3 regions of the Ancylobacter sp. SL191 genome follow, and region 3 is predicted to be linked to each of the others. Evidence: predicted binding sites of a transcription regulator. Region 3 holds the regulator's gene; each other region holds the start of a gene.
What was found. Region 3 encodes HrcA, which represses chaperone genes, less so after heat shock. Its sites were predicted from a motif close to GTTAGCACTCNCNNNNNGNGAGTGCTAAC; they were not measured.

Region 1: the regulator HrcA is predicted to act here: its motif matches at 2,819-2,847, upstream of groES (co-chaperone GroES).
Region 2: the regulator HrcA is predicted to act here: its motif matches at 2,366-2,394, upstream of groES (co-chaperone GroES).

Annotation. Positions count from the first base shown of each region.
Region 1 covers NZ_CP113056.1:4,474,521-4,484,037, reverse strand. Annotated here, with positions in the region: gene OU996_RS20570 (ATP-binding protein) at 1-1,164, opposite strand, end outside; gene OU996_RS20565 (phasin family protein) at 1,484-1,891, shown strand; gene OU996_RS20560 (phasin) at 2,168-2,659, shown strand; gene groES (co-chaperone GroES) at 2,903-3,199, shown strand; gene groL (chaperonin GroEL) at 3,301-4,941, shown strand; gene OU996_RS20545 (dienelactone hydrolase family protein) at 5,262-6,185, shown strand; gene OU996_RS20540 (MarC family protein) at 6,210-6,833, opposite strand; gene OU996_RS20535 (ribonuclease HII) at 6,977-7,621, shown strand; gene cydB (cytochrome d ubiquinol oxidase subunit II) at 7,652-8,674, opposite strand; gene OU996_RS20525 (cytochrome ubiquinol oxidase subunit I) at 8,678-9,517, opposite strand, start outside.
Region 2 covers NZ_CP113056.1:2,941,418-2,950,934, reverse strand. Annotated here, with positions in the region: gene OU996_RS13440 (exopolysaccharide biosynthesis protein) at 21-650, opposite strand; gene OU996_RS13435 (linear amide C-N hydrolase) at 853-1,896, shown strand; gene OU996_RS13430 (usg protein) at 1,923-2,228, opposite strand; gene groES (co-chaperone GroES) at 2,527-2,841, shown strand; gene groL (chaperonin GroEL) at 2,890-4,530, shown strand; gene OU996_RS13415 (MFS transporter) at 4,779-6,302, opposite strand; gene OU996_RS13410 (ABC transporter permease) at 8,231-9,376, opposite strand; gene OU996_RS13405 (ABC transporter ATP-binding protein) at 9,373-9,517, opposite strand, start outside.
Region 3 covers NZ_CP113056.1:1,037,011-1,046,527, forward strand. Annotated here, with positions in the region: gene rsmI (16S rRNA (cytidine(1402)-2'-O)-methyltransferase) at 1-605, opposite strand, end outside; gene OU996_RS04635 (penicillin-binding protein activator) at 800-2,023, shown strand; gene hemW (radical SAM family heme chaperone HemW) at 2,024-3,199, opposite strand; gene rdgB (RdgB/HAM1 family non-canonical purine NTP pyrophosphatase) at 3,192-3,842, opposite strand; gene rph (ribonuclease PH) at 3,845-4,558, opposite strand; gene hrcA (heat-inducible transcriptional repressor HrcA) at 4,707-5,807, shown strand; gene grpE (nucleotide exchange factor GrpE) at 5,887-6,495, shown strand; gene OU996_RS04665 (hypothetical protein) at 6,503-7,465, opposite strand; gene OU996_RS04670 (alpha-ketoglutarate-dependent dioxygenase AlkB family protein) at 7,574-8,218, opposite strand; gene coaA (type I pantothenate kinase) at 8,220-9,179, opposite strand; gene OU996_RS04680 (phosphoribosyl-ATP diphosphatase) at 9,312-9,517, opposite strand, start outside.

The DNA.
Region 1 (9,517 bases), 1.2 Mb from region 3:
CGGGTCGGCGATCCACGAGGTTTCGGCCAGATCGGCGGGTGCCGACGCGTCCTGGTCCGAGGCCGGCGCTGGAGTGGCCGGGGCGTCGCTGGGGCGGGCGGGCTCGGGGAAATCCTCGACACCTTCCAGCCGCGCGCCAAGGGCACGGGCGATCTCGCGGAAGGCGTTGCGTTCGCCGGTGGACAGGCCTTCCCACGAGGTCCGCGCGCCATTCTCCGCCGGCCCGCGCAGCGGCACGACGTTCGGCGAGGAGGGGACGATGCTGAGCGTCACCCGTACCGGCGCGGGTTCCTCCGGCTCGGCCACCGGGGCGCGGGGGGCCTCAACCACCGGTTCCGGCGGGAGCACGGGAGGCGGAGCGACGGGGGCAGGGGGCGGCGGGACAGGCGTTGGCGCCACGCTCGCGGGAGCCATCACCGGCGGCAAGGGCGGGAGCGCTGGTGTCCCGGTCGGCAGAGCGCGGCGGCCCTTGACAATGCCATAGCCGCGCATGCCCTCGCCGCGCACCGGGGCGCCGCCAAGCTCGACATCCAGCGCGTCGCCGCGCGGGGTGCGCAGCAGGACGGGCAGGCGGGTGAAGCTGCGGCCTTCGAGAATGGCGCGGTGGGCTTCGATGGCGCCGAGCAAGCTCCAGTCGCGGCCGATCAGGTTGTCCGCCGGCTGCTCCAGCGCCTCGGCCAGACGGGCATCGAGCTGGGTGAAGCGCGCCTGAAGGTCGGTGCGCCAGGTGAAGCGCAGCGGCGCGGGGGCGGCCTCCGGCGTGGGCGGTGCGGCCGGGGCCTCCGCCTCTGGGGAAGGGGTGTGGCGGCCGGCGGGGGCGGCGTCGAGAGAGATCATCAGCAGGGCGCGGGCGGAGCCGGCCGCGAGGAGCGAGCAGGCGAGCGTTGTGGGCGTGAGCCGACCGGCGAGGCGCAGGCGCTCCAGCCGCGCCGGGCGGCCGGGGCGCAGCGTCGCGGCGATGCGGGCGGCGGCGGCGCTCACCTCGTCCGGCGGCGGCAGACGCCCGAGCAAAGCGCGCCCGCCGGCATTGGCGGCGATAAGCGAGCCGTCGAGGCGCAGCAGCACGGCCGGGGCGGGCGCGGCAAGGCTCGCGGCGGCGAGCGCGCGCAAGGCGGCGTCCGCGCCAGCGGCCGAAGAAGGATGCCCGTCCGTCGGTATGCTCATAACCGCCCGAGTCGTGTCCCCAAGGGACATTGAAGGAAGCAGGCGCGCGTCCGGCGGACAGGCGCCCTTCCGCAAAGGATAATGCGCCCCCCGCCACGGCGCCACGCCGGCGGGCAAGACCACGCGCACCTTCGTACTTTCCGGTTAACCGGACGCCACCGATCCCGGTTAACCAGCCGTTGCACCGGACGGGGCTTTCGCGGCCGAATTTTGTTGCGCGGAGGCTGCAGCTCAATACTTTAGTCGTAGGCAGCAACGCGAATGGACCGCCCACAGGTTGCCGCTAGGATGATGGCTGCGACGCGCAGGAGAATGCACGATGGCCAATGGCCCGAAGCTGGACGTGCCGCCGGAACTTCGCAACATCGCCGAGCAGGGCGTCGATCAGGCCCGCGCGGCGATCGATGGCTTCATCAGCGCCGCGCACAAGGCGCTGGACGATGCCGGCCGGCAGGTCGATGTCGCCCATGACAGCGCGCGCGATATGGGGCGCACGACGCTGAAATTCGCCGAGGACAACATCGCGGCCGGCTTCGACTTCGCGGCCCGGCTTGCCCGCGCCTCCAGCGTCGAGGAGTGGTCGCGGCTGCACGCCGACTATGTGAAAGAGCAGGCCGAGCGCCTGACCGAGCAGGCGAAGCTCCTGGGCTCGCAGGCGGCAGCGACGGCGCCCGGCGCCGCGCCGGCGTCACCCAAGCCCGGCGCGTCCAAGGCCAAGAGCACCTGATCCTGATCGCGCGTCGGGCAGGCGACCTTCCCCTGCGTTCCGGCCCGTATGTGCCGTAACGTCAGTGTGTGCGCATTTTGGCGCCAGAGCGCAAAAAAATCGGCCAAACGGGCTTGATTGTGCATTGCAATATGATATTGCATTGCACAATTAGAGTGTGCGACTTGGGTGGGCTCCTCGGGATGCCGCGTCGGCCAAGTCGAAGGCGGTCGCAGCCATGCGCGGATGCGCTGGCCGCCTTGTTTGTCACGACCCGCGAACGCGAGGAGAAAAATCATGGTTGACGCCACCACCGTTCCGCCGTCAGCGAAGAAGACTGCCAAGGCGGCCACCGCCGCTTTTGAATCCGCCCTGCCGAAGATCGACCTGGCCAATCTCGAAGTGCCGGCCGTGGTTCGCGAAATGGCGGAGAAGAGCGTCCAAACCGCTCGTGAGGCGTATGAGAAGATGAAGACCAACGCTGAAGAGACCACCGACCTGCTCGAGGACACCTACACCACCGCGTCCAAGGGCGTGGCCGAGTACAATGCGGTGGCGCTCGAGTCGCTGCGCGCCAATGTGAACGCGGCCTTCGACTATGTCGGCGCGCTGCTCGGCACCAAGAGCGTGTCCGAGGCTGTCGAGCTCTCGACCGGCCACATGCGCAAGCAGTTCGACGTTCTCTCGGCGCAGGCCAAGGAACTCTCGACGATCGCCCAGAAGGTTGCCGCCGAGACCGCCGAGCCGATCAAGGCCTCGGTCGAGAAGTCGATCAAGAAAGCCTCCTGAGCCCCGGTCCGCCGGAACGCTGATACCAACTCGCAAAGCCCGGTCCGCCACGGCCGGGCTTTTTGCGTGAATGGCGCCTCGTTGCCGCTGCGTCGTCCCTATTTTCGCCGCAGCAGGCGGCTTGACACCCCACCCGGCGCTACCTATCTCCGCACCGGCTTTGGCACTCGGAACGAAAGAGTGCTAAAGCCATTCCAACGGCGCCAACGGCGGCGCCAGAGCGGAAGATCCGAGGAGCGCCAGATGGCCAAGCTGAAGTTTCGTCCCCTGCATGATCGTATCGTGGTGAAGCGCCTCGATGCGGAAGAGAAGACCGCAGGCGGCATCATCATCCCCGACAGCGCCAAGGAAAAGCCCTCCCAGGGCGAAGTCATCGCCGTCGGCCCGGGCGCCCGCGACGAGGCCGGCAAGCTCGTCCCGCTCGACGTGAAGTCCGGCGACAAGGTGCTGTTCGGCAAGTGGTCCGGCACCGAAGTGAAGATCGACGGTCAGGACGTCCTGATCATGAAGGAATCCGACATTCTCGGCATCGTCGGCTGAGGCGTCGCCTCGCCTGACGAACCGACCCTGATGTCCCGTGCCGTGATGCCGCCCTTCGGGCGCCGCGCCGGGACTGATCCTCTTTCCAAGGAGTAGGCCTGATGGCTGCCAAGGACGTAAAATTCGGGAGCGATGCGCGCGACAAGATGCTGCGCGGCGTCGACATCCTCGCCAATGCCGTGAAGGTGACGCTCGGCCCGAAGGGCCGCAACGTCGTCATCGACAAGAGCTTCGGCGCCCCGCGCATCACCAAGGACGGCGTCACCGTCGCCAAGGAGATCGAGCTCGAGGACAAGTTCGAGAACATGGGCGCCCAGATGGTGCGCGAAGTGGCCTCGAAGACCAACGACCTCGCCGGTGACGGCACCACCACCGCGACCGTGCTGGCCCAGTCGATCGTCCGCGAGGGCGCCAAGTCCGTGGCCGCTGGCATGAACCCGATGGACCTCAAGCGCGGCATCGACCTCGCCGTGATCGAGGCCATCAAGGACATCCAGAAGCGCGCCAAGAAGGTGAAGAACACTGAGGAAATCGCTCAGGTCGGCACCATCTCGGCCAATGGCGATGCCACGATCGGCGAGATGATCGCCGGCGCGATGCAGAAGGTCGGCAACGAGGGTGTCATCACCGTCGAGGAAGCCAAGACCGCCGAGACCGAGCTCGACGTCGTCGAGGGCATGCAGTTCGACCGCGGCTACCTCTCGCCGTACTTCGTGACCAATCCCGAGAAGATGACGGTGGATCTCGAAGATCCGTACCTGCTCATTTTCGACAAGAAGCTCTCGGGCCTTCAGGCGATCCTGCCGGTTCTCGAAGCCGTGGTGCAGTCGGGCAAGCCGCTCGTCATCATCGCCGAGGACGTCGAGGGCGAGGCCCTGGCCACGCTCGTCGTCAACAAGCTGCGCGGCGGCCTCAAGGTCGCGGCCGTCAAGGCCCCCGGCTTCGGTGATCGCCGCAAGGCCATGCTCGAGGATATCGCCATCCTCTCGGGCGGTCAGGTGATCTCGGAAGAGCTCGGCATCAAGCTTGAGAGCGTCACGCTCGCCATGCTCGGCCGCGCCAAGAAGGTCGTGATCGAGAAGGAAAAGACCACGATCGTCGACGGCGCCGGCAAGAAGAAGGACATCGAGGGCCGCGTCGCCCAGATCAAGCAGCAGATCGAGGAGACCTCCTCGGACTACGACCGTGAGAAGCTCCAAGAGCGTCTGGCCAAGCTCGCCGGCGGCGTCGCGGTGATCCGCGTCGGCGGCGCGACCGAGGTCGAGGTCAAGGAAAAGAAGGACCGCATCGACGACGCCCTCAACGCCACCCGCGCGGCGGTCGAGGAAGGCATCGTCCCCGGCGGCGGCATTGCCCTGCTGCGCGCCAAGAAGGCGGTCGAGAAGATCACCTCCGACAACCCGGACATCACCGCCGGCATCAAGATCGTGCTGCGCGCGCTTGAGGCCCCGATCCGTCAGATCGCCGAGAATTCCGGCGTGGAAGGCTCGATCGTGGTCGGCAAGGTGCAGGAGTCGAAGGACCAGAACTTCGGCTTCAACGCCCAGACCGAGCAGTTCGTCGACATGATCGCCTCCGGCATCGTCGATCCGGCCAAGGTCGTGCGTACCGCCCTGCAGGACGCCGCCTCGATCGCCGGCCTGCTGATCACCACCGAAGCCATGGTTGCCGACCTGCCTAAGTCCGGCGGCGGCGCCCCGTCCATGCCGGGCGGCGGTGGCATGGGCGGCATGGACTTCTGAGGACGTCCATAAAGCCGCCCGGCTTCCTGACGCGAACCCCAAGTCGGCAACAGCCGACTTGGGCGGGCGGCGGTGGCATGGGCGGCATGGACTTCTGAGGACGTCGATAAAGCCGCCCGGCTTCCTGACGCGAACCCCAAGTCGGCAACAGCCGACTTGGGCGGGCGGCGGTGGCATGGGCGGCATGGACTTCTGATCGAAGCCCACCAGCACAGCCTGTGACAAGAATGAAGGGCGTCGCGCGAGCGGCGCCCTTTTTCGTTGCGGCGCGATGATACCGCTCCCGGACTTCTGATGTGCCCCGGCGTCGTCGCCGGGCCATGCTGCGCGCCGTATCGTCCAACAGCAGGCGGGAGGGCAGCTTGGACCAGCGCATCATCGATCTCTATGACCGCTTCACGCATGGCCAGCTCGATCGACGCGAGTTCATGGAGCGGCTCGCGACACTGGCCGGCTCGGTCGCGGCGGCCAGCGCACTGCTGCCGGCGCTGATGAACGACTATGCCCGCGCCGCCATTGTCGAGGACAATGATCCCCGGCTTGAGATCACCATGGCGAGCTATGAGTCCGGCGGCGCGACGGTCAAAGGATACCTCGTGCGGGCCAGGCGCGTGGCGGCCAAGCGGCCGGGCGTGATCGTCATCCATGAGAATCGCGGTCTGAACCCGCACATCAAGGACGTGACGCGGCGCATGGCGCTTGCCGGCTATCTCGCCTTCGGCGTCGATTTCCTTTCCGTCGATGGCGGCACGCCGGAGAATGAGGATCGCGGGCGCGAGATGATCGCCGCGCTGGACCGCCCGACCACGGTGATGCGCGCGGTGGATGCCGTGACCTTTCTCGCCGCGCATCCGGATTCGACGGGCGCCGTCGGGGCCGTTGGCTTCTGCTGGGGCGGGGCGATGTTGAATTTGCTGGCGGAGGCGAGCCCCGAGTTGAAGGCGGGCGTTGCCTATTACGGCATGCAGCCGCCGCTTGAGCGCGTGGCGGACATCAAGGCCGCGCTCCTGCTGCACTATGCAGGGCTCGACAACCGCATCAATGAGGGCATTCCGGCCTATGAGGACGCGCTGAAGAAGGCTGGCACGGACTACACGATCTATGTCTATGAGGGCGCGAACCATGCCTTCAACAACGACACCAGCCCGACCCGCTTCGATCCCGCCGCCGCCGAGCTCGCCTGGGGCCGCACGCTCGACTTTTTCGCCAAGCACCTCGGCGCCCCGCCGCCGGTGGAGACGTGACGTCGGCGGAGACCTGAGGCGGGATCAGATCGGCGGCAGATTCAGCCAGTCCGCGGCGGCGCTGAGGCCGAGATCCACGGCGAGCGCGGCCAGGATCATGCCCATGACGCGGCTGATGATCGAGGCGCCGCCGCGCCCGATCAGCCGGCCGAGCGGGCCGGCGGCCAGCATGATGAGCAGCGTAATCAGCAGCACGATGCTGAACACGACGATGGTCAGCGCCCGGTCGGGGAAATTGTGCCGGGCATTGTCGGTCAGCACCACCGCCGCCAGCATGGCGCCCGGGCTGGCGATGGAGGGGATCGCCAGCGGGTAGATGGCGATCTCCATCGGGCTGGTCTCGGCTGGGGTCTGCGCGTCGGTGTGGCTCTTGCCATGGATCATGGTGAGCGCGAACAGGAAAAGGACGATAGCACCGGCGATCTGGAAGGAATGGATGGAGACATCCATCGCCCGCAGCAGCCAGTGGCCGGCCATGGCGAAGAAAACCAGCACGCCGAAGGAGACCAGTGTCGACAGCACCGCCGCCTTGCGCCGTGAGGCGGCGTCGAGCGTGGCGGTCACGGCAAGGAAGACCGGCAGCGTGCCGAGGGGATCGATCACCACCCAGAGGGTGACGAATTCCTCGATACGCTCCGAGATGTTCATGGGCTTCTCCCCGCCGATGACGGCAGGCTTAGGCGCATTCCCGCACCTTGCCAATGGTGCCGTTGCGTCTGTCGTGCGCCGGCGGCATGGTGCGCGCGCTCCCCGTTCCGGGGGCATGAGTCGTGCCGGTATCACGGGATCCGATGGCTGCGAGACCTAGGGCGGAGCCCCGCCGTAAACCTGATTTTGCCCATGAGCGCGCCGCCTGGGCGGCTGGCGAGGTGCCGGTGGCCGGCGCCGACGAGGTCGGGCGCGGGCCGCTTGCCGGGCCGGTGGTCGCCTGCGCCGTCGTGCTCGATCCCGAGCGCGTGCCGGAAGGTCTCGACGATTCCAAGCGCCTGACGCTGGCCCAGCGCGAGAAGCTGTTCGAGGTGATCTGCGCCACTGCCGAAGTGTCGCTTGCCTTCGCCCCGCCCGTGCGGATCGACACCCACAATATCCGGCAGGCGACGCTCTGGGCGTTGGCGCGGGCGACCGCCGGCCTGCCGCGCCGGCCGCGTCTCGTGCTGGTCGATGGCAATGATATACCGCCGGTGAATTGCGTGGCCCGCGCCATCATCGGCGGGGACGGGCTCGTCGCCTCCATCGCCGCCGCCTCCATCGTCGCCAAGGTCACGCGCGACCGGCTGATGGCCTCGCTCGGCGTCGCCCATCCCGGCTATGGCTTCGAGCGGCACATGGGCTATGGCACCCCGGAGCATCAGGCCGCGCTGGCCTCGCTCGGCGTGTGCCGGCATCATCGCACCTCCTTCGCGCCGATCCGCGCGCGGATGACGCCGGCGGAGTGATCGCCCGCCGGCGGGAGGTTTGGCGGGCAGCTAGTGGTAGCTCTCGCCCTCGCGCACCTTGCCGCGGAACAGCCAGTACACGAAGGCGACATAGCCCAGCACGATCGGCAGCATGAAGATGGTGCCGATCAGCATGAAGATCTGGCTGGCGGGGGCGGCGGCGGTCTCCCACACCGTCAGGCTCGGCGGGATGAGATAGGGGAAGATCGAGATCCCGATGCCGAGATAGCCGAGCAGAAACAGGCCGATGACGCCGAAGAACGGCCGGTTCTCGCGCCCTTCCTCCAGCCAGCGCCAGACAAACCAGGCGAGCAGCAGCGTCAGCAGCGGCACGGGGGCGAGGTAGAACAGGTTCGGCGTGGTGAACCAGCGGTCGGCGATGCGCGGGAAGGCGATCGGCGTCCACAGGCTGACAATGGCCATGAACACCAGCACGGTCGGCAGCAGCAGCTTGGCGTGGCCGCGGGCATGGCGGGCGGCGGCGCCCTCGGTCTTCATGATGATCCAGGTGCTGCCGATCAGCGCGTAGCCGGCGACGACGCCGAGCCCGCAGAACAGGGCGAAGGGCGTCGCCCAGTCGAGCGGGCCGCCGGCAAAGGCGTTGTTCTCGACCTTGATGCCCTGCACGAAGCCGCCGAGCAGCACGCCCTGAAAGAAGGCCGCGAGCGTCGAGCCGCCGGCGAAGGCGATGTTCCAGATGAAGCGGCTGGTATCGGCCACATGGCGGAACTCGAAGGCCACGCCGCGGAACACCAGCGCCAGCAGCATGAAGATGACCGGCAGATAAAGCGCCGGCATCACAATGGAGTAGGCGAGGGGGAAGGCGACCAGCAGCCCGCCGCCGCCGAGGATCAACCAGGTTTCGTTGCCGTCCCAGAACGGGGCGACGGAGCTCATCATCTGGTCCTTTTCCACGTCGCTCCGGGCGAAGGGAAAGAGGATGCCGATGCCGAGATCGAACCCGTCCAGCACCACATACATGGCGATGGCGACCGCCAGCAGCAGCGACCAGATGACGGGCAGGTACCAGACCATTCCGACGCTCATATCCATGGCTCATTCCCCCGGGGCGTTGATGGCGGCACGGGTCGCCTCGTGGGCCGAGGCGAGGGGGCGGCTGGGCATGCCCTCATTGGGCGCGTCCACCGCTTCGTCCTTCGGTCCGCGGGCGATGAGGCGGTTGATGTAGTAGATGCCGCCGGAGAACACGACGGCATAGACCACGACGAACAGAGCGAGCGTGGTCGCTACCGCCCAGCCGGCGACGGGCGAGATGGCGTCTACCGTGCGCAGGATGCCCGTGGCGACCCAGGGCTGCCGGCCGACCTCCGTCACGAACCAGCCCGACAGCACGGCGATGAAGCCGAGTGGCCAGACGAACTGCACCGGCGCCAGATACCAGTCGGTCTCGAACAGCCGCCGGCGCCAGAGCAGCCAGGCGCCGCACCAGCCGATGCAGATCATAAGTATCCCGATACCGACCATGATGCGGAAGGCGAAGAACGGGATCACCACGGGCGGGCGGTCGTTCGGGGCGTATTCCTTCAGGCCCGGAAAGGTGCCCTCCCAGCTATGGGTGAGCAGCAGGCTGCCGAGATGCGGGATGGCGATCTGGTAATCATTGCGTTCGGCCGCCTCATTGGGAATGGCGAACAGCACCAGCGGGATGCCGTTCTCGCCCGGCACATTCTCCCAATGCGCCTCCAGCGCCGCGATCTTGGCCGGCTGGTGCTCCAGCGTGTTGAGCCCATGGGAATCGCCGATATAGGCCTGCATGGGGGCGAAGATGGCGATGAGGCCGATGGCCATGCGCATCATGGTGCGCCCGTCTTCGCCGAAGCGGCCCTGATAGACATAGCGTGCGCCCACCGCGAGCACCACGAAGGCGGTGGTGAG
Region 2 (9,517 bases), 1.9 Mb from region 3:
CTGAGTTTATTCACACACTCTCAGATGACGGCGAGCGCGCCCTGGAAGATCAGCCAGCTCAGAAGACCCATCACGCCGAGGCTGACAAGGCTGGCGACCAGGCCGGCGGCGATGAAGGCGCCGTCGCGCTCGACGAGGCCGAGTCCGAGGATGCACACCGCGATACCCGGCGGCAAATTGCCGAAGATCGGGATCGGCAGCATCAGCAGGAGGCCCAGCACGACCACCACGCCGCCCAGCACGAGACGCGCGGCGGCGCTGGAGAAATAGGCCAGCCGCGGGCGCGAATAGGCCTCGAAGCGGCGGATCCATTTCAGCGCGCCATGGACGATCTTCTCCAGCAGCGTGCGGGAAATGGTGCGGGCCGCCAGCCAGCGCGGCAGCCACAATTCGTCACGCCCCAGCAGCATCTGCACGCCGACGAGGCACAACAGCACGCCGCAGATCACCGGAATGCCCGGCGGCATGGGCAGGCAGTTCGGCAGGCCGAGCAGCAGGATGGACAGGCCGAAGGCGCGGTTGCGCAGGGCATGCACGATCTCGCCCACGCCGATGCGTTCCGCCGAATGGGCGGTCACGATCGCCGAGAGCAGCTCCGAGGTGCGGGGCGAGCGATGATCCACGATGGGCGGCCCGGTGCCTTCAGTCATGCCTTGGGACACCACCACGGCACCCAGTTCCGCCGCCCTCATAGCACGGCGAAAGCGGCAAGGAGAGGGCACATGCGCCAAATCCATCTGCCACACACCCCACGTGAAACGCCGTTCTTCATGGAAAGGCAACGCCTCACCCCTACCGGTGTTACCGTCGCCGGGGTTCTGTCGGCGCGAAGCAGCCTTGAGGAGAGGTCTCGTGAAACGCTTTCATCGTCTTGGTCTCGCCGCCTGTGCGGCGCTCGCGCTCAGCAATCTTCAGGCCGAGGCCTGCACCCGCTTCGTCTATGAGACGGGAACGGGCGGCTACATCGTCGGTCGATCAATGGACTGGATGGCGGATCCCGAAACCGATCTTTGGTCCTTCCCGCGCGGCATGGCGCGCAATGGCGGCGCGGGCGATGGGTCGATCACCTGGACGTCCAAATACGGCTCGGTGATCGCCTCCTTCTACAATGTGGCGACCGTCGACGGCATGAACGAGGCGGGCCTGATGGCCAATACGCTCTATCTGGCGGAGAGCGACTATGGCGACGCGAAGGCGTCGGGCAAGAAGCTGATCTCGGTCGGCGCCTGGACGCAATATGCGCTCGACAATTTCGCCACCGTCGCCGAAGCGGTCGAGGCCCTTTCGAAGGAGCCCTTCGCCATCGTCGCGCCCGTGCTGCCCGACGGCAACAAAGCGACCGGCCACCTCTCGCTGGCCGACAAGACCGGCGACAGCGCCATCTTCGAATATGTCGATGGCAAGCTCGTGATCCATCACAGCCCCAAATACACGGTGATGACCAACTCGCCGCCCTTCGACCAGCAACTGGCCATCAGCACCTACTGGAAGAACATTGACGGGCTGGACTTCCTGCCGGGCACCATCAACTCCGCCGACCGCTTCGTGCGCATGAGCTGGGCACTCAACGCCACGCCGAAGCAGAAGGAGGAGCCCCTGGCCGTGGCTTCCGCCTTCTCGCTGATCCGCTCCATCTCCGTGCCGCTCGGCCTCGCCTCGCCCGGCAAGCCGAACATCGCCGCCACCATCTGGCGCTCGATCGGGGATCTTGGCGCGAAGCGCTATTATTTCGAGTCGGCCTACAGCCCCTCGATCTTCTGGGTGGACCTGGACAAGCTGAACCTCGCGGCTGGGGCCAAGCCGGCCCGCCTTGACCTCTCGACCCATCCGGTCCTCTCCGGCGAGGCGTCGGCCCGCTTCGCACCCAGCGAGCCGTTCCCCTTCCTCGCCCAGTAAGGCGCGCCACAGGCCGGCGGGGTGTCTCAGTGCATCTGGAACACCCCGTCGACCGTGCGCAGTTCCGCCGGCTTGATCAGCCTTGAATGCGCAATGGTGACCGAGTGCAGCGGCCCTTCCAGCTCGCGCTTCCAGAAGTCGAGAAAGCGGTTCAGCTCCGGGAAATGGGGATAAAGGTCGTAGTGCTGCCAGAGATAGGTCTGCAGCAGCGCCGGGTGGTCCGGCATGCGGTAGAGGATCTGGGCGGTGGTTAGGCCATAACCGGCGAGCTGCCGGACGAAATCGGCCGATGCGGGACGCACGCCAGGTGCGGCTGCTTCACGAGATGCCATGCGGAACCTCCTTTCGCTGACGTCCCGAGTTGAGCGCACGAGGCTTGCGCGAACAAGTCCAAAGATCGAGTTTCACGTTTAATATCAGGGCACTAGCAGCATGAATGACAGAGTGCTGACAGCGACGCCGCTGACGACTTGGCACTCACTTCATCGGACTGCTAAATTTTTCGTGCCATACCCTTGCGCCCCCTCCGCCCCCCGCCTAGATGTCCTCGCGGTAGCGTGATCGGCACCGTTCCGGCCGATCCGCCGCCATGAAACCAGATGATCGTTCAAGCTTTTCTGGAGAGAACCGATGAAGTTCCGTCCCCTGCATGACCGTGTGGTGGTCAAGCGCGTCGATGCGGAAACCAAGACCGCGGGCGGCATCATCATCCCCGACACCGCCAAGGAAAAGCCCTCGCAGGGCGAGGTGGTTGCGGTGGGCCCGGGTGCCCGCGACGAGGCCGGCAAGCTCGTTGCGCTCGATGTGAAGGCCGGCGACCGCGTGCTGTTCGGCAAGTGGTCCGGCACCGAGGTCAAGATCGACGGCGTCGACTACCTGATCATGAAGGAGTCCGACATCCTCGGCGTGATCGACGACAGCGCCTCCGCCAAGAAGGCGGCGTGACGCCCGAACGCCCGACGCAAGTCGTAACGCATCACCGGAGTTAAAGACATGTCTGCCAAAGAAGTGAAATTTGCGGGCGACGCGCGCGAGAAGATGCTGCGCGGCGTCGACATCCTCGCCAATGCGGTGAAGGTGACCCTCGGCCCCAAGGGCCGTAACGTCGTGATCGAGAAGTCCTTCGGCGCCCCGCGCATCACCAAGGACGGCGTCACCGTCGCCAAGGAGATCGAGCTCGAGGACAAGTTCGAGAACATGGGCGCCCAGATGGTGCGCGAAGTGGCCTCGAAGTCCAACGACCTCGCCGGTGACGGCACCACCACCGCCACCGTGCTCGCCCAGGCCATCGTGAAGGAAGGCGCCAAGTCCGTCGCCGCCGGCATGAACCCGATGGATCTGAAGCGCGGCATCGACCTCGCGGTCGAGGCGATCGTCGCCGATCTCAAGAAGAACGCCAAGAAGGTCACCTCGAACGAGGAGATCGCCCAGGTCGGCACCATCTCCGCCAATGGCGATTCCGAGATCGGCAAGTACCTCGCCGAGGCCATGCAGAAGGTCGGCAACGAGGGTGTCATCACCGTCGAGGAAGCCAAGACCGCCGAGACCGAGCTCGACGTCGTCGAGGGCATGCAGTTTGACCGCGGCTACCTCTCCCCCTACTTCATCACCAACGCCGAGAAGATGCGCGTGGAGTTCGAGGATCCCTACATCCTCATCCATGAGAAGAAGCTCTCGGGCCTGCAGGAGCTCCTCCCGGTCCTCGAGGCCGTGGTGCAGACCTCCAAGCCCCTGCTGATCATCGCCGAGGACATCGAGGGCGAGGCGCTCGCCACCCTCGTCGTCAACAAGCTGCGCGGCGGCCTCAAGGTCGCGGCCGTCAAGGCTCCCGGCTTCGGTGATCGCCGCAAGGCCATGCTGCAGGACATCGCCGTCCTCACCGGCGGCACCGCCATCTCCGACGATCTCGGCATCAAGCTCGACAGCGTGACCCTCGCCATGCTCGGCCGCGCCAAGAAGGTGGTGATCGAGAAGGAGAACACCACGATCGTCGACGGCACCGGCGCCAAGGCCGACATCGAGGCCCGCGTCGCGCAGATCAAGGCGCAGATCGAGGAGACCACCTCGGACTACGACCGCGAGAAGCTGCAGGAGCGTCTGGCCAAGCTCGCCGGCGGCGTCGCGGTGATCCGCGTCGGCGGCGCGACCGAGGTCGAGGTGAAGGAGAAGAAGGACCGCGTTGACGACGCGCTGCACGCGACCCGCGCGGCCGTCGAGGAAGGCATCCTGCCGGGCGGCGGCGTGGCCCTGCTGCGCGCGATCAAGGCGCTCGAGGGCGTCGTGACCGCCAACCCGGACCAGAAGACCGGCGTCGAGATCGTCCGCAAGGCCATTCAGGCCCCGGCCCGTCAGATCGCCAGCAATGCCGGCGAGGACGGTTCGCTGATCGTCGGCCGCATCCTCGAGAAGGACAGCTACGCCTACGGCTTCAACGCCCAGACCGGCGAGTATGTCGACATGTTCAAGGCGGGCGTCATCGACCCGGCCAAGGTTCTGCGTTCCTCGATCCAGAACGCCGCCTCGGTCGCCTCGCTGCTCATCACCACCGAGGCGATGATCGCCGAGCTGCCCAAGAAGGCCGGCGCCGCGGCCCCGGCCATGCCGGGCGGCGGCATGGGCGGCATGGACTTCTGAGGAAGCTCCGAAGCCGCCCGGCACCCGCAAGAACCGACGTCGGCCAAGGCCGACGTCTCGGGCGGCGGCATGGGCGGCATGGACTTCTGAGGAAGCCCATTCGCCCACGCTGACTTCTTGAGACCAAAGCCGGGCAAGCCCGGCTTTGGTGGCGGCATGGACTTCTGATCGACACTCGTTCGCCGCAAGGCTGACGATTACAAAGGGCGCGGCGCAAGCTGCGCCCTTTTCGTTTGCAGCGCGCGCGATCAGGCGGGCTCGCGCGCCGCACCGGCGATCGTGTCGAGGCTATCGTCCGCCGCGCGCTGGTGCAGGCGTTCGAGATCCGCGCCCATGGTCTCCACCCGGAACGCCCAGGTGATCGCCGCGCCGGCAAAGGAGGTCAGGGCGAGGCCGATCAGCAGCGCGGTGGTGCCGATATCGGCCAGCAGGATGGGAAACAGGAACGCGGTCAGCACCGCGCCGATCTTGCCGGTGGCGGCGGCCAGCCCCGCGCCCTTGCCGCGCACGCGGGTCGGAAACACCTCGCCGGCGATCAGATAGGTCTGCGCGTTCGGGCCGACATTGGTCATGAAGTTGAACAGCATGAAGCCGGCAAAGATCAGCAGGGTGCGGCCGGGATCGGGATAGTAATGCGACATGGCGGCCAGCAGCAGGCCGGCGGCGCAGCCGATGAAGCCGATGATCTGCAAGGGAATGCGCCCCACCCGGTCGGCCAGCAGCACCGCCGCGAAGATACCGGCGATCAGCAGCGTGTCGATCAGCGCCGCGCCCTCGGCCGCCAGCACCTGGCTGGCGACGATGTCGGTCACGTCATGAGTGACCGGCCCGCCATGGCCGAAGGCGGCGGCGAGGATGGTGGGGGTGAACAGCCCGATGCCATAGGTGCTGAGATCCTGCATGAACCACGGCACGGAAGCGAGGATCGTCGCCCGCCGGTTGCGGCGGGTGAACAGCTCGCGCCAGCCGGAGGCCCCGGCTCCGTGTCCTGACGCCCCTGCCCCGGCGGCGGGCGTCGCCAGCTCGACCTGGTGCGGATAGGCGGGCTCGCGAGAGAGCAGCCGGGCGGTCTCGTGCGCCGCCTCCATCGTCCGCCCCTGCGCGAACAGCCAGGGCGCGGATTCAGTGATGAAGAAACGCCCGACGGTGACGATGGCGGCGGGCAGGATCACCGCCGCATACATCAGCCGCCAGGCGGAGACGGTCGGATCGTTCACCAGCACCGCATAGCCGACTGCCGTACCGGCCAGCGCCCCCAGCGCCTGGAAACCGAAGGCCGCCAGCACCAGCCGGCCGCGATTGGCGCTCGGAATGCTCTCCGAAATGATGAGATGCGCCGTCGGATAGTCGCAGCCCAGCGCCACGCCGACGCCGAACAGGAAGACTGCCAGCCAGAAATAGGTCGGGCTCACCGACAGCAGGACGAGAAAGATCATGAACAGGATCATCTCGACCACGAACATGAACTTGCGCCCGAACGTGTCGGACAGCCCGCCCAGCAGCAGCGCGCCGACCAGAATACCGGCGAGGCTCGCCGCGCCGATGACGCCGTGCTCGGTGGCGCCGAGACCGAATTCGGCGGAAATCAGCGGCAGGGCGACGGCGGTGGTGAACACCACCATGCCCTCGAAGAATTTGCCGAAGGCGGCGAGCCACCAGATCCGCCATTGCATGCCGGTCATCGGTGTAGAGCCGACCGGCGTGCCATCGGCCCACACCGGCATCTCGTCAATATAGTCCTGGACCGACCGTCCCTTATCCGCGCCGAACATCCCCATCCCCTTGGCCACCCAATCCGTTTCCCCTTGGGCCCGCGATATGAAGCCACGATGACCCGCCCGCGCCTAGGGGCGGGATGGCGTGATTGTCATGTCGGGGTGAGGCGGCCCGCGATCCCGGATCGGCCTGTCGGCCGTCCGGGATGACGCTTCACAAAGATGCCGTCATCCCGGCCCCTCGGGTCTTGCCTTTGGCAAGCCCAAGGGCAGGCTCGGCGAAGCCGGAGAGCCGGGATCGTCATCCGACGCGCTCATCCCCCCGCACACCGTCATGGCCGGGCTTGGCCCGGCCATCCACGACTTCCTCGTTGCGCACGGCCCCAAGTCGTGGATCCCCGGGTCAAGCCCGGGGATGACGGCGTGAGGGCGGGACGCGCGGGGACGGAACGGGTACCCAACCTCGGGGGCGACGCCGCCACCCTTAACGCCGTCATGGCCGGGCTTGGCCCGGCCATCCACGACTTGGCTCGCCGCGCACGGCTGAAGTCATGGATCCCCGGGTCAAGCCCGGGGATGACGGGGTGAGTGCGGGACGCGCGGGGACGGAACGGGTGCCCAACCTCGGGGGCGACGCCGCCACCCTTAACGACGTCATGGCCGGGCTTGGCCCGGCCATCCACGTCTTGCCTGCGCCGCGCTCGGATCAAGTCGTGGATCCCCGGGTCAAGCCCGGGGATGACGGCGGGAAGGTGGGACGCGCGGGGACGGAACGGGTGCCCAACCTCGGGGGCGACGCCGCCACCCTTAACGACGTCATGGCCGGGCTTGGCCCGGCCATCCACGACTTGGCTCGCCGCGCACGGCCCCAAGTCGTGGATCCCCGGATCAAGTCCGGGGATGACGAGGTTCTGGGAGGGCGACCGCGTGACCAGGGCGGCACGCGATCCCGGATCGGCCTTTGGCCGTCCGGGATGACGCTGAATAATAGGCCGTCGTAACGCCTTCCCGTCCGTCGTCATCCCGGCCGGAGGCGTAGCCGGAGAGCCGGGATCGTCATCCGTTGGAGAGCCTGCGGCGCGTGCATCGGGCAAACCGGAGCGCGATCCCGGATCGGCCTGCGGCCGTCCGGGATGACGGTTACAGGCGCGGCGATGGGCAGAGGCGCCGACGCACCGGCGTGGCGAGAGATCTGCCTAGGAAAATAAACCTAGACATTCACCCCAATCTCCGTCATCCTGCCCGCACCTGTCCTCACCGAGGGGTGCGTCCGGAGCGGCCGGCGTGGGGGATGGGGGCGGTGGCGGCGTCGGCGGGAGTAACGCACCCGGAGGCGTCGCGGCCCAAGTCGGGTGTTCCCGTGCGGCGTAGCGCCGTTCACGGGCGGGATGCTACGCGCCTTCAAGCGCGTGGGCGCCGCCTTCAGTGGAGGATAGCAAGTCTGACTCCTCCAGGGGCCATTCGGAGCAAGCCAAAAAACACCGCGTGCGGGGCGCCGGGAGCGGCGCGTCGGTTGGCTGAGTGAAGGCTTGCACCACCTTTTAAAACAAAGGTGCAGGCGGCCGCCGTTGGCGTCCGCCCCGGTGCCCCGCGCGCCCCTCAAGGGCGGATGGGAACGGTGCAGAACCCCGGCCGCGACAGCGGCGCGGGGGTTTTGGTGCGGGGGGCGTCCATTCGTCATCCCGGCCCCTCGGGTCTTGCCTTTGGCAAGCCCAAGGGCAGGCTCCGCGAAGCCGGAGAGCCGGGATCGCATGACGCGCTCATCACCACCCTTACGACGTCAGGACCGGGCTTGGCCCGGCCATCCACGTCTTCTCCCGCGCGCCCGGACCAAGACGTGGATCCCCGGGTCAAGCCCGGGGATGACGGCCGGAAGGTGGGGATGACGGCGGGAGGGCCGGGATGACGGCGGGAATGACGGTGTGAAGGCGGGACGCGCGGGAAGGAAGGGCGGCGATGACGGGGATGCGCGGCGCGCCGCCCCGTCAATCGAGTGTCTGCCGGAAGCGGCTGACGGCGATCAGCATGGCGACCAGCATGATCGCGGTCAGCCCGGCAATGTCCGTGGCGAGGTCGCTAGCCGTCGCGCCCTTGAGCAGGATGCCGCGCACCATGCGCAGATAATGGGTGAGTGGCAGGGTCTCGGAAATCCATTGCGCCCAGCGCGGCATGCCGGCGAAGGGGAACATGAAGCCGGACAGCAGGATATTGGGCAGGAAGTACATGAAGGTCATCTGCACCGCCTGAAGCTGGTTCTGCGCCAGCGTCGAGAAGGTGTAGCCGATGGAGAGGTTCGCCACGATGAACAGCGCGGTGAGCGCGGTGAGCAGCCCGAGCGAGCCCACCACCGGCACGGCGAACAGCCCGATTCCCGCCAATACGATCAGCGCCGCCTGCCCGGCGCCGACCAGCACATAGGGCGCGATCTTGCCGAGCATCACCTCGACCGGGCGGATTGGCATGGCGAGCAGCGTTTCCATCGTCCCGCGCTCGATCTCCCGCGTCACCGAGAGCGCGGTGAAGATCAGCATGGTCATCGTGAGGATGGTGCCGAGCAGGCCGGGCACGATGTTGAGCTGCGTCACCGCCGCCGGGTTGTAACGGGCATGGGTGATGATCTCGAAGGGGGGAGGCTGGTCCTCCAGCCCGCTGCCGCGCGGCCCGCCATCGACCGCGAAACGCTCCCGCGTCACCGCCGCATCGACCAGCCGGCTCAGCGCCGCGAGCGCGCTGCCCGAGGCCACGGGGTCAGTAGCGTCCGCCGCCACCAGAAGCGCCGGGCTTTCCCCCCGCCGCACCGCCCTCTCAAAGCCGGCGGGGATCTCCACCACGAACAGCACGTCGCCCGAGCGCATCAACCGCTCGGCTTCGGCCTCGGTGCGCGGATGATGGGTGACGGCGAAGTATTTGGTGTTCTCCAGCGCGGCAAGCAAAGCGCGGGTGAGCGAGGTGTTCTCATGCGCCAGCACGGCAGTCGGCAGATGCCGCGGCGTGGTGTTGATGGCGTAGCCGAACAGCACGAGCTGCAGCAGCGGGATCATGATCATGCTGGCGAAGGACACCCGGTCCCGCAGCAATTGCAGGAACTCCTTGCGCATCATGGCGCCGATCCGGCGCAGCGAGCCGCTCATCGGAAATTATCCCGCGAGCGGTTCATCAGGTCGATGAAGACGTCCTCCAGGGTCGGGGCGTCCTGCCGCCAGTCGAGCCCCGGCCGGTCGCGATAGGGCGCGATGGCCGCCTCCAGCGCCGCCGCGTCATGCCCGCCGACA
Region 3 (9,517 bases):
CCAAGCCCGGCGGCAAGATCGGCGAGGCTTTCCGGCAGGCGCGGGCCGCTCTCATAGATTACCAGCGTCGCCGGCAGCGTCTTGAGCTCGGCGATGCGGGTCTGCCGCGCCCCGCTCTTGGGCGGCAGGAATCCCTCGAAGAAGAAACGGTCGGTCGGCAGCCCCGCCGCCACCAGTGCGGCCAGGCTCGCCGAGGCTCCCGGCAGCGGCACCACGCGGTGGTTGCCGGCAATGGCGGCGGCGACCAGCTTGTAGCCGGGATCGGAGACCAGCGGCGTGCCGGCATCCGACACCAGCGCCACCATGCCGCCCGCCTCGAGCCGGGCGAGAATGCGCGGGCGCATCTGCTCGGCATTGTGATCGTGATAGGCGACCAAGGGCGTTTCGATGCCGTAACGATCCAGCAGGCGCCGCGTCACCCGCGTGTCCTCGCAGGCGATGAGATCGGCGCCGGCGAGCGTCTCCAGCCCGCGCAGGGTGATGTCGCCGAGATTGCCGATCGGCGTCGCCACGATATGCAGGCCGGGCTGCGGGCGCGGCGCGGGAAGGCTCTGGCCGGCAAGGCGGAAGACGCGCGAACGTTCGACGGGAGCGGGAGTATCCATGCGGGGAGTGTAGAGCCGGCCTTCCCGGCGGAAAAGCAAGGGCATGGCGGTTTTTCGCCGGTGCGGAGGGTGGATATGTCGCCATTTGATTCCCGCGCCGCGCCGCATGAGGTGACAGGCAAGCGCCCCTCGCCTTACAACAGCGCACGGGCCGCATCAGGCGGGCCATGAGCAGGGCCGGGCACAGCACAGGCATGCAGGACGAGAGCACAGGGCGCCGCGGCGGCCTTTTCACCCGGGGCACCAGCCGGCGCGCCGTCCTTCTCGGCGCGGCGAGCGCCATCCTCGCCGGTTGCGGCTCGATGCGCGATACGGCGCCGCCGCAGGCAAGCCTGGCTCCGGTCGAGCCGGCCACGCCGCAGCTTCCGGCCAACGTGCTGGGCACCGGCACCACCAAGATCGGTCTCATCCTGCCGCTCGGCGCCAGCGGCAATGCGGCGGTGGCCGCGCAGTCGCTGCGCAACGCGGCGGAAATGGCGATTGCGGAATTCACCGGCGCCAATATCCAGCTCATCGTCAAGGATGATGGCGGCACGGGGCCGGGCGCACAGGCCGCGGCGCAGCAGGCGATCGACGAGGGGGCGCGGGCCATCATCGGCCCGGTCTTCGCCCACACCGTCGCCGCCGCCGGGCAGGTGGCGCGCCAGCGCGGTGTGCCGCTGGTCGGCTTCTCCACCGACACCAATGTGGCGACGCAGGGCGTCTATCTGCTGAGCTTCCTGCCGCAGACCGATGTTGACCGCGCCGTGCGCTACGCCGCCTCCACCGGCCGGCGCAGCTTCGCCGGGCTGGTGCCGGACAACGCCTATGGGTCGGTGGTCGAGGCCGCCTTCCGCGAGACCGTTCCGGTCGTCGGCGGGCGGGTGATCGGGCTCGAGCGTTACGCCACGGGCGGCAATGGCTATGCGGAAGCCGCCCGGCGGCTCGCCGGCTCGGCGGCGCAGGCCGATGCGCTGTTCCTCCCCGATGCGGCGGACGCCGTGCCGCAGATCATCCAGGCGCTCGACGCCGCCGGGGTGAACCTCTCCGGCAAGCAGCTCATCGGCACCGGCTTGTGGGACGACCGCAAGCTCTTCGCCGCGCCGTCGCTCACCGGGGGTATCTTCGCCGCGCCGGACCCGGCCGGTTTCCGCGCCTTTTCCCAGCGCTATCAGGCGCGCTATGGCCGCGAGCCGGTGCGCACGGCGACGCTGGCGCATGACGCGGTCTCGCTCATGGCGGCGCTGGTCGCGGCGCAGGGCGAGGCGGGCATCACCGATACGGCGATCCAGAACCCCTCGGGCTTCACCGGCGTGGACGGCATTTTCCGCTTCCGCGCCGATGGCACCAATCAGCGCGGCCTCGCGGTGATGCAGATCGGCGGCGGCACCACCCAGATCGTCAGCCCGGCCCCGCGCAGCTTCGCGCAGGCGAGCTAGTCACGCCGCGAGATCGGCGACGATGGCGTCGAGCACGGGAAAGCCGAGCGGCGTCACGCGCAGCCGGTCGCCCGGCATGTCCTCGACCATGCCCTCCTCGACCAGCGCCGCAACGCGGGCGGGATCGAGATCGCGCCCGGCAAGGCGCGCATAGCGCTGGCGGTCGATGCCTTCCTTAAGGCGCAGCCCCATCAGCAACAATTCGTCCGCCTGCTCGGGCAAGGACAGTGCTTCTTCGCTGACGATGGCATGGCCCTGCGCCTCGACGCGGGCCGCCCAGTCCTCGGGGCCGCGCAGGGTGGAGGTGGCGAGCCGCCCCTCCGGCGTGTCGATCCGCCCATGCGCGCCGGGGCCGACGCCGGCATATTCGCCATAGCGCCAATAGAGCAGATTGTGCCGGCTCTCCGCGCCAAGCCGGGCGTGGTTGGAAATCTCATAGGCCGGCAGCCCGGCCGCCGTGGTGGTCTCCTGCGTCGCGTCCCACAAGGCGCGGGCGAGATCGCCGTCGGGAATGGTCAGCTTGCCGGCCGCATGGAGCGCGGCGAAGGGCGTGCCTTCCTCGATGGTGAGCTGATAGAGCGAGAGATGCTCGCAGCCCTCATTGATGGCCCGGCGGAGTTCCGCGCTCCAGGCTTCCGGCGTCTGGTTCGGGCGGGCATAGATGAGATCGAAGGACACGCGCTCAAAGGCAGCGCGGGCCACCGCCACCGCCTTGAGCGCCTCATCCGCCGTGTGCATCCGGCCGAGCGCCTTGAGCGACGTATCCTCCAGCGCCTGCACGCCAAGCGAGACGCGGTTGACGCCCGCCGCCCGGTAGCCCTGGAAACGCCCGGCCTCGACGCTGGTGGGGTTCGCCTCCAGCGTTACCTCGGCTCGCGCATCGAGCGGCCAGGCGGCATCGATGGCGGAAAGGATCGCCGCGACGGTCGACGGCTCCATGAGCGAGGGCGTCCCACCGCCGAAGAACACACTCTGCGTGCGGCGCTGGCCGGTCGCCGCGCGCATATGGGCGATCTCGGCGCGAAAAGCGGCGACGAAGCGCGCCTGATCGGGCGGAGCATGGCGCACATGCGAATTGAAGTCGCAATACGGGCATTTGGCCTTGCAGAACGGCCAATGCACATAGACGCCGAAGCCGGGATCGACCGGCGGCGGCGATTGCCCGGTCTCAGTCAAACGTCGCCCCGAGGCAGGCCTTCGCGAGCGAGATGAAGGCACGGGCGCGGTGCGACAGGCCACGGCCGAGCGGCGGCAGGCCATGCTTCTCGGCGCCGCTCATCTCGCCGAAGGTGCGGTCATGGCCGTCCGGCTGGAACATCGGGTCATAGCCAAAGCCGGCGGGTCCGCGCGGCGGCCAGACCAGCGTGCCCTCGACCACGCCCTCGAAATCCTCGACATGCCCGTCGGGCCAGGCGAGGCAAAGGGCCGAGATGAAATAGGCGCGGCGCATGTCCGGTAGATTGGCGCCGGCGTCGCGCAGCTCGTCCTCGACCCGGCTCATCGCGGCGTAGAAGTCCTTTTCTGGCCCGGCCCAGCGGGCGGTGTAGAGACCCGGCGCGCCGCCGAGCGCATCGACGCACAGGCCGGAATCGTCGGCGAAGGCTGGCAATCCCGTGGCATTGGCGGCGGAAATCGCCTTGATGCGGGCGTTTTCCTTGAAAGTGAGCCCCGTCTCGTCCGGCTCCGGCAGGTTGAGATCGCCGGCCGAGACACACTCAATGCCATAGGGCGCGAGCAGGCCGCGCATTTCTTCCAGCTTGCCGGAATTATGCGTGGCGATGACGACGCGGCCGGTGAGGCGACGGGGACGGGGTTCCATGGTCAGGCGACCGCCAATTTCTGCAGATCGACGAGCTTGCCGATGCCCTTGCGGGCGAGGCCGAGCATCGCGGTGAACTCATCTTCCGTGAAGGGGGTCTTCTCGGCCGTGCCCTGCACCTCGACGAAGCCGCCGGTGCCGGTCATCACGAAATTCACGTCCGTATCGGCCTGCGAATCCTCCGCATAGTCGAGATCGAGGCGCGGATCGCCATCGACGATGCCGCAGGACACCGCCGCCACATGATCGCGCAGCGGAATGGTCGGGATCATGCTGCGCGACTTCATCCAGCTCAGGCAGTCATGCAGCGCGATCCAGGCGCCGGTGATGGAGGCGGTGCGCGTGCCGCCATCGGCCTGGATCACGTCGCAGTCGATGGTTATCTGGCGCTCGCCGAGCTTTTCGAGGTCCACCACGGCGCGCAGCGAGCGGCCGATCAGGCGCTGGATTTCCTGCGTGCGGCCGGACTGCTTTCCGGTCGAGGCTTCGCGGCGGGTGCGGTCATGGGTGGCGCGCGGCAGCATGCCGTATTCGGCCGTCACCCAGCCCCGGCCCTGCCCCTTCAGCCAGGGCGGCAGGCGCTCTTCCAGCGTGGCGGCGACCAGCACATGGGTCTCGCCGAACTTCACGAGGCAGGAGCCTTCCGCGTGACGCAGCACGCCGCGCTCGAAGCTGACGGCACGCATCTCGTCGGACGAGCGGCGGGAAGGGCGCATGGGAAACTCTCCTTGGCGTTGTGGCGCCCTTTTACGGGGGCGGGACAGGCCGCGCAATGACCGGCCCTCTCACCATCTCGGCCCAGCGCCTTGAATGGCGGCGCCGATTGCCGAAATATGGTGTCCGCATCTCTCAACAGGCAGCGCGATGGCCCTCGATTCCCTGCTCTCCGCTTCCGCCCCGCAGCTCGCCCGTCTCGACGAGCGCTCGCGGGAGATTTTCCGCCAGATCGTCGAGACCTATCTCGCCACCGGCGAGCCGGCGGGCTCGCGCAATATTTCGCGCCTCATCCCGATGACGCTGTCGCCGGCCTCGGTGCGCAATGTCATGGCGGATCTGGAAGCGGCCGGGCTCATCTACGCCCCCCACACCAGCGCCGGGCGCCTGCCGACGGAGCTGGGGCTGCGCTTCTTCGTCGATGCGCTGCTCGAGATCGGCGACGTCTCCGAGGAGGAGCGCAACTCGATCGAGACGCAGGTGCGCGCGGCGGCGCAGGGGCAGACGGTGGACGGGGTGCTGGCGGAAGCCTCGAACCTGCTCTCCGGCCTCACCCGCGGCGCGGGCGTGGTGACCAGCACCAAGAGCGACGGGCGGCTGAAGCATATCGAGTTCGTGCCGCTCGATCCGACGCGGGCGCTGCTGATCCTGGTGTCGGAAGACGGCGAGGTCGAGAACCGCCTCGTGCCCCTGCCCGCCGGGCTGCCTTCCTCGGCGCTGGTCGAGGCGACGAACTTCCTCAATGCCCGCACGCGCGGGCGAACCCTCGCCGAGCTGCGCAGCGAGGTGGAGCGCACCCTCGCCGCCCGGCGCGCCGAGCTCGACGAACTCACCGCGCGCCTGGTGGAAACGGGGCTCGCGAGCTGGTCCGGCGGCGACCGGGCCGACCGGCAGCTCATCGTGCGCGGCCAGACCCGTCTGCTGCACGATCTCCGGGCGATCGAGGATCTGGAGCGCATCCGCCTGCTGTTCGACGACCTCGAATCCAAGCAGGAGGTGGTCGATTTGCTCGGCCGGGCCGAGGAGGCGCAGGGCCTGCGCATCTTCATCGGCTCGGAGAACAAGCTGTTCTCGCTCTCCGGCTCCTCGACCATCGTCGCGCCCTATCGCGACGGGCAGGGCCGCGTGCTCGGCGTGCTCGGCGTCATCGGCCCGACACGGCTCAACTATGCCCGCATCGTCCCGATGGTCGATTTCACGGCACGGGTTGTGGGACGCGTGCTGAGCCGTTCGGGGTTTGACGCGGCTTGATTTTTGCGGCCCGGAACCCGATATGGCGGGCGACGATGGCGCCTGTCTGCGCCCGCCCGACATTTCCGACGAGGTACCGATGAGCGAAGACACCCGCAATCCGGCGGAACAGCCCGAGACCCTGGCGAGCGTTCCTCCCGAGGCGAGCGACGCGCCGGGTGCGCCGGAAGATATCGCCGCCCAACTCGCAGCCGACAATGAGCGCCTTCAAGGCGAGGTCGCGAGCTTGAAGGACAAGTTCCTGCGCGCCTTCGCCGAGGCCGACAATGTGCGCCGCCGCGCCGAGCGCGAGGTCGCCGACGCCAAGGTCTATGGCATTACCGGCTTTGCCCGCGACCTGCTGAACGTGGCGGATGATTTCGAGCGCGCGCTCGGCACCATCGATCCGCAGGCGCGCGAGCAGGCGGATGGCACACTGAAGACCCTGCTCGACGGCATCGAGTTGACCTCCCGCGCCCTGAACCATGCCCTCACCAAGCATGGCGTCGCCCGCATCGAGGCGGAAGGCACGAAGTTCGACCCGAACCTGCATCAGGCCATGTTCGAGGTGCCGAACCCGGACGTGCCCTCGGGCACGGTCGTGCAGGTGGTGCAGCCCGGCTACACGATCGGCGGGCGCGTGTTGCGCCCGGCCATGGTCGGCGTTGCCAAGGGCGGCCCGAAGGCCGCCCCCGCCGGCGAGGGCTGATACCCGATCAGCGCAGTTCGATGCCGTCGCGCAAGGCGCGCATGGCATCGAACTCGGTGCCGAACATCGCTTCCGGCGCCACGCCCACCATGCGCAGATAGCCGGTGCGGCCGAAACGCAGCCATTGTGCCACCTTCACCGGCTTGCCCGACTGCTGGTCGAACGCCTTGCCCACGAGCTCGAAGCCGGGCTGTCCGCCGATACGCAGCGGCCCACCGCGCTCGACCCGCAATTCCTTCACGCCCGGCACCGACGAGATTGCCCGCTTGGCGAGGCTCTCGCGGTCATCCTCGCGTATCTCGCCGCGCGCGGCCGAAATGATGAAGAAGGGCTGGCCGGCGACGTCCACGGCCTTGCTGTCGGCGCCCTCGCCGCCCTTGACCTTGGCGAGCAGCACGGCGGTGCCGCCCAGCACCTTGAGCACACGATAGCCCTCAAGATTGCCGATGGTGAAAGGCAGGCGGGCCAGAAGCTCCTCCTGGCTGGGCGGGACGCGCAGGGTCACGGTCTTCAGCGCCGCCTCGATCACCGCGTCGGGATATTTGGCGGAGGCCGTCTCGGGGAACTGGACCGTCACCATGGCGGTAAGATCCTTGCCACCGACCAGCAGGATCCACTTCTTCAGCGCCACCGGCCCGACACTCTGGAAACCGACGAGCAGCAGACCCTTCTCGCCACCGGGCAACGCCACATCGCGACGCTGCTCGATGGTCACGCCCTTGCTCTGCAAGGCCTCGGGCTCGAAGGTGCGGATGATGTCGGCATAGGCGGCCGGAGGCATTTCCAGCATCAGGATCGCTGCCTTGGCCTCGCGGTCCTCAAGGCCGGCGACACCGGGAATCTCGCTCATGCCGGGGGGTGGGGCGATGCCGATCAGACCCTGATTGGGAAACACGACCTGAGCCATGGCCGCGACGGGGGCGAGAAGAAGCAACAGGCTTCCGGCAAGGGCGCAGAGCTGACGGCGCATTCGGTATCCTTCGGCTGATGGCGGCTCGGACCGCCCGATCGCGGCCCCGGTCTTGGCGGGGCAGGCGAGGTTGGGGAGGATGACGTTGCTTTTATCCCTGTTCGAGCGTCAAGGCGGCGGAATCTCGCCGGCATCGCCCGGATTCACGCGCCGTAACGTCAGATTGATCCGGCCGGGCTGCTTCAGCAGGGTCGAACTGCCGGCGATAACGCGATCAATACCGTGAAAGGCGAGGCGGCTCGGCCCAGAGAGCACCAGCGCATCGCCCGATTCGAGGCGGATGGAGCGCGTGGCATCCTTGCGCGACGTGCCACCAATGCGGAACACCGCGGTATCCCCTAGCGAAAGCGACAGCACCGGAGCGGTAAACTCGCGCTCGTCGCGGTCCTGATGCAGCCCCATGCGGGCGCCGGGGGCGTACCAGTTGATCAGGCAGGCCTCGGGCGCGAGCGCCGTTTGCGCGAGTTCCGCCCAGGTGCGGGTGAGTACATCCGGCATGGCCGGCCAGGGCTCAAAGGTCTCGGGATGCGTCGGCTGGTAGCGATAGCCGGTCTCGTCCGAGACCCAGCCGAGCGGTCCGCAATTGGACATGCGCACCGAAAAAGGCGTCCCGGTGCGCGGCATACGGGGGGTGAACAGCGGCGCGCGGATGAGAATCTCCCGCAATTCCTCCGCCAGCGACTCCTGCCCTCCCCGGTCCAGCCACCCGGCCCACCACAGGCAACCGGGCGCGATCTCGACCGGCGCCGCCACGCTAGAGCTTCCTCAGCGCGACCGCCTCGACCTCGTGGTCGCCGCCCTTGCGCAGGATGAGGTCGGCGCGCTGGCGGGTCGGCAGGATGTTGTCGCGCAGATTTACGAGGTTGATGGTGCGCCAGATGCCGCGCGCCGTCGCATCGGCCTCGGCGTCGGAAATACCGGCATAACGGTGGAAATAGGCCGCCGGGTCGCGGAAGGCGGTCTCGCGCAGCCGCATGAAGCGCCGGACATACCAGCGCTCGAGGATCGCCTCGTCGGCGTCGATATAGATCTTGAAGTCGAAGAAATCGGAGACGAAGGGGATGCCCTTGCCATCCTTCGGCGGGCGACTGGTCTGCAGCACGTTCAGCCCCTCGACGATCAGGATGTCCGGCTGGTCGACCTCGACCATCTCATTGGGCTTCACGTCATAATGGAAGTGGCTGTAGAGCGGCGCGCGCACCGGGCGCCGGCCGGCCTTGATGTCCGACAGGAAGTGCAGCAGCGCCGGCAGGTCGTAGCTTTCGGGGAAACCCTTGCGGCCCATCAGCCCCTCTTCCTGGAGGACGGCATTGGGCAGAAGGAAGCCATCGGTGGTGACGAGGGCCACCTTCGGCGTGTTCGGCCAACGCGCCAGCAGCGCCTGCAGCACGCGGGAGGTGGTGGACTTGCCCACCGCCACCGAGCCGGCGACACCGATGATATAGGGCATCTTGCCGTTCTCTTCCGGGCCGAGGAATTTCTGCATGGCGCGGAACAGCTTCTGCGCGGCGCCCACATACATGGACAGCAGGCGCGAGAGCGGCAGGTAGATTTCCTCGATCTCGGCGATCGACAGCCGGTCATTGAGGCCCTGAAGCCGGACGATTTCCTCGGGCTTCAGCGGCTGCGGCGTGTCGGCGCGCAGCGCTGCCCATTCGGCACGCGAAAAATTGCGGAAGGGGGACAGGCCCCCCTCGTCGAGCTTCATGTCCATTGGCGCGTTTCCCGGTCATTCACCCGGACATTTTTGCCGCCGGGCGTTGGTAGACCGTATACCAGAAAGGAGCGCCCGGTGATACCGCGCCGGCAGGCGGACGAAACGCCGGCTGCCGCCGGCGTCATGCCGTCAGCCCTTCGGGCGGGAGGCCTTCTCTTCCAGCCCGGACTGGCCGGTCCGACGACCCAATTCCGCATAAACGTCGTCCAGTGGCACGCCGCGCGCCTGCAAGAGAACCGCGAGATGATAGAGAAGATCCGCCGCTTCGGAAACGACGGCTTTGGTATCGCCCGATACCGCCGCCAACGCGGTCTCGACCGCTTCCTCGCCAAGCT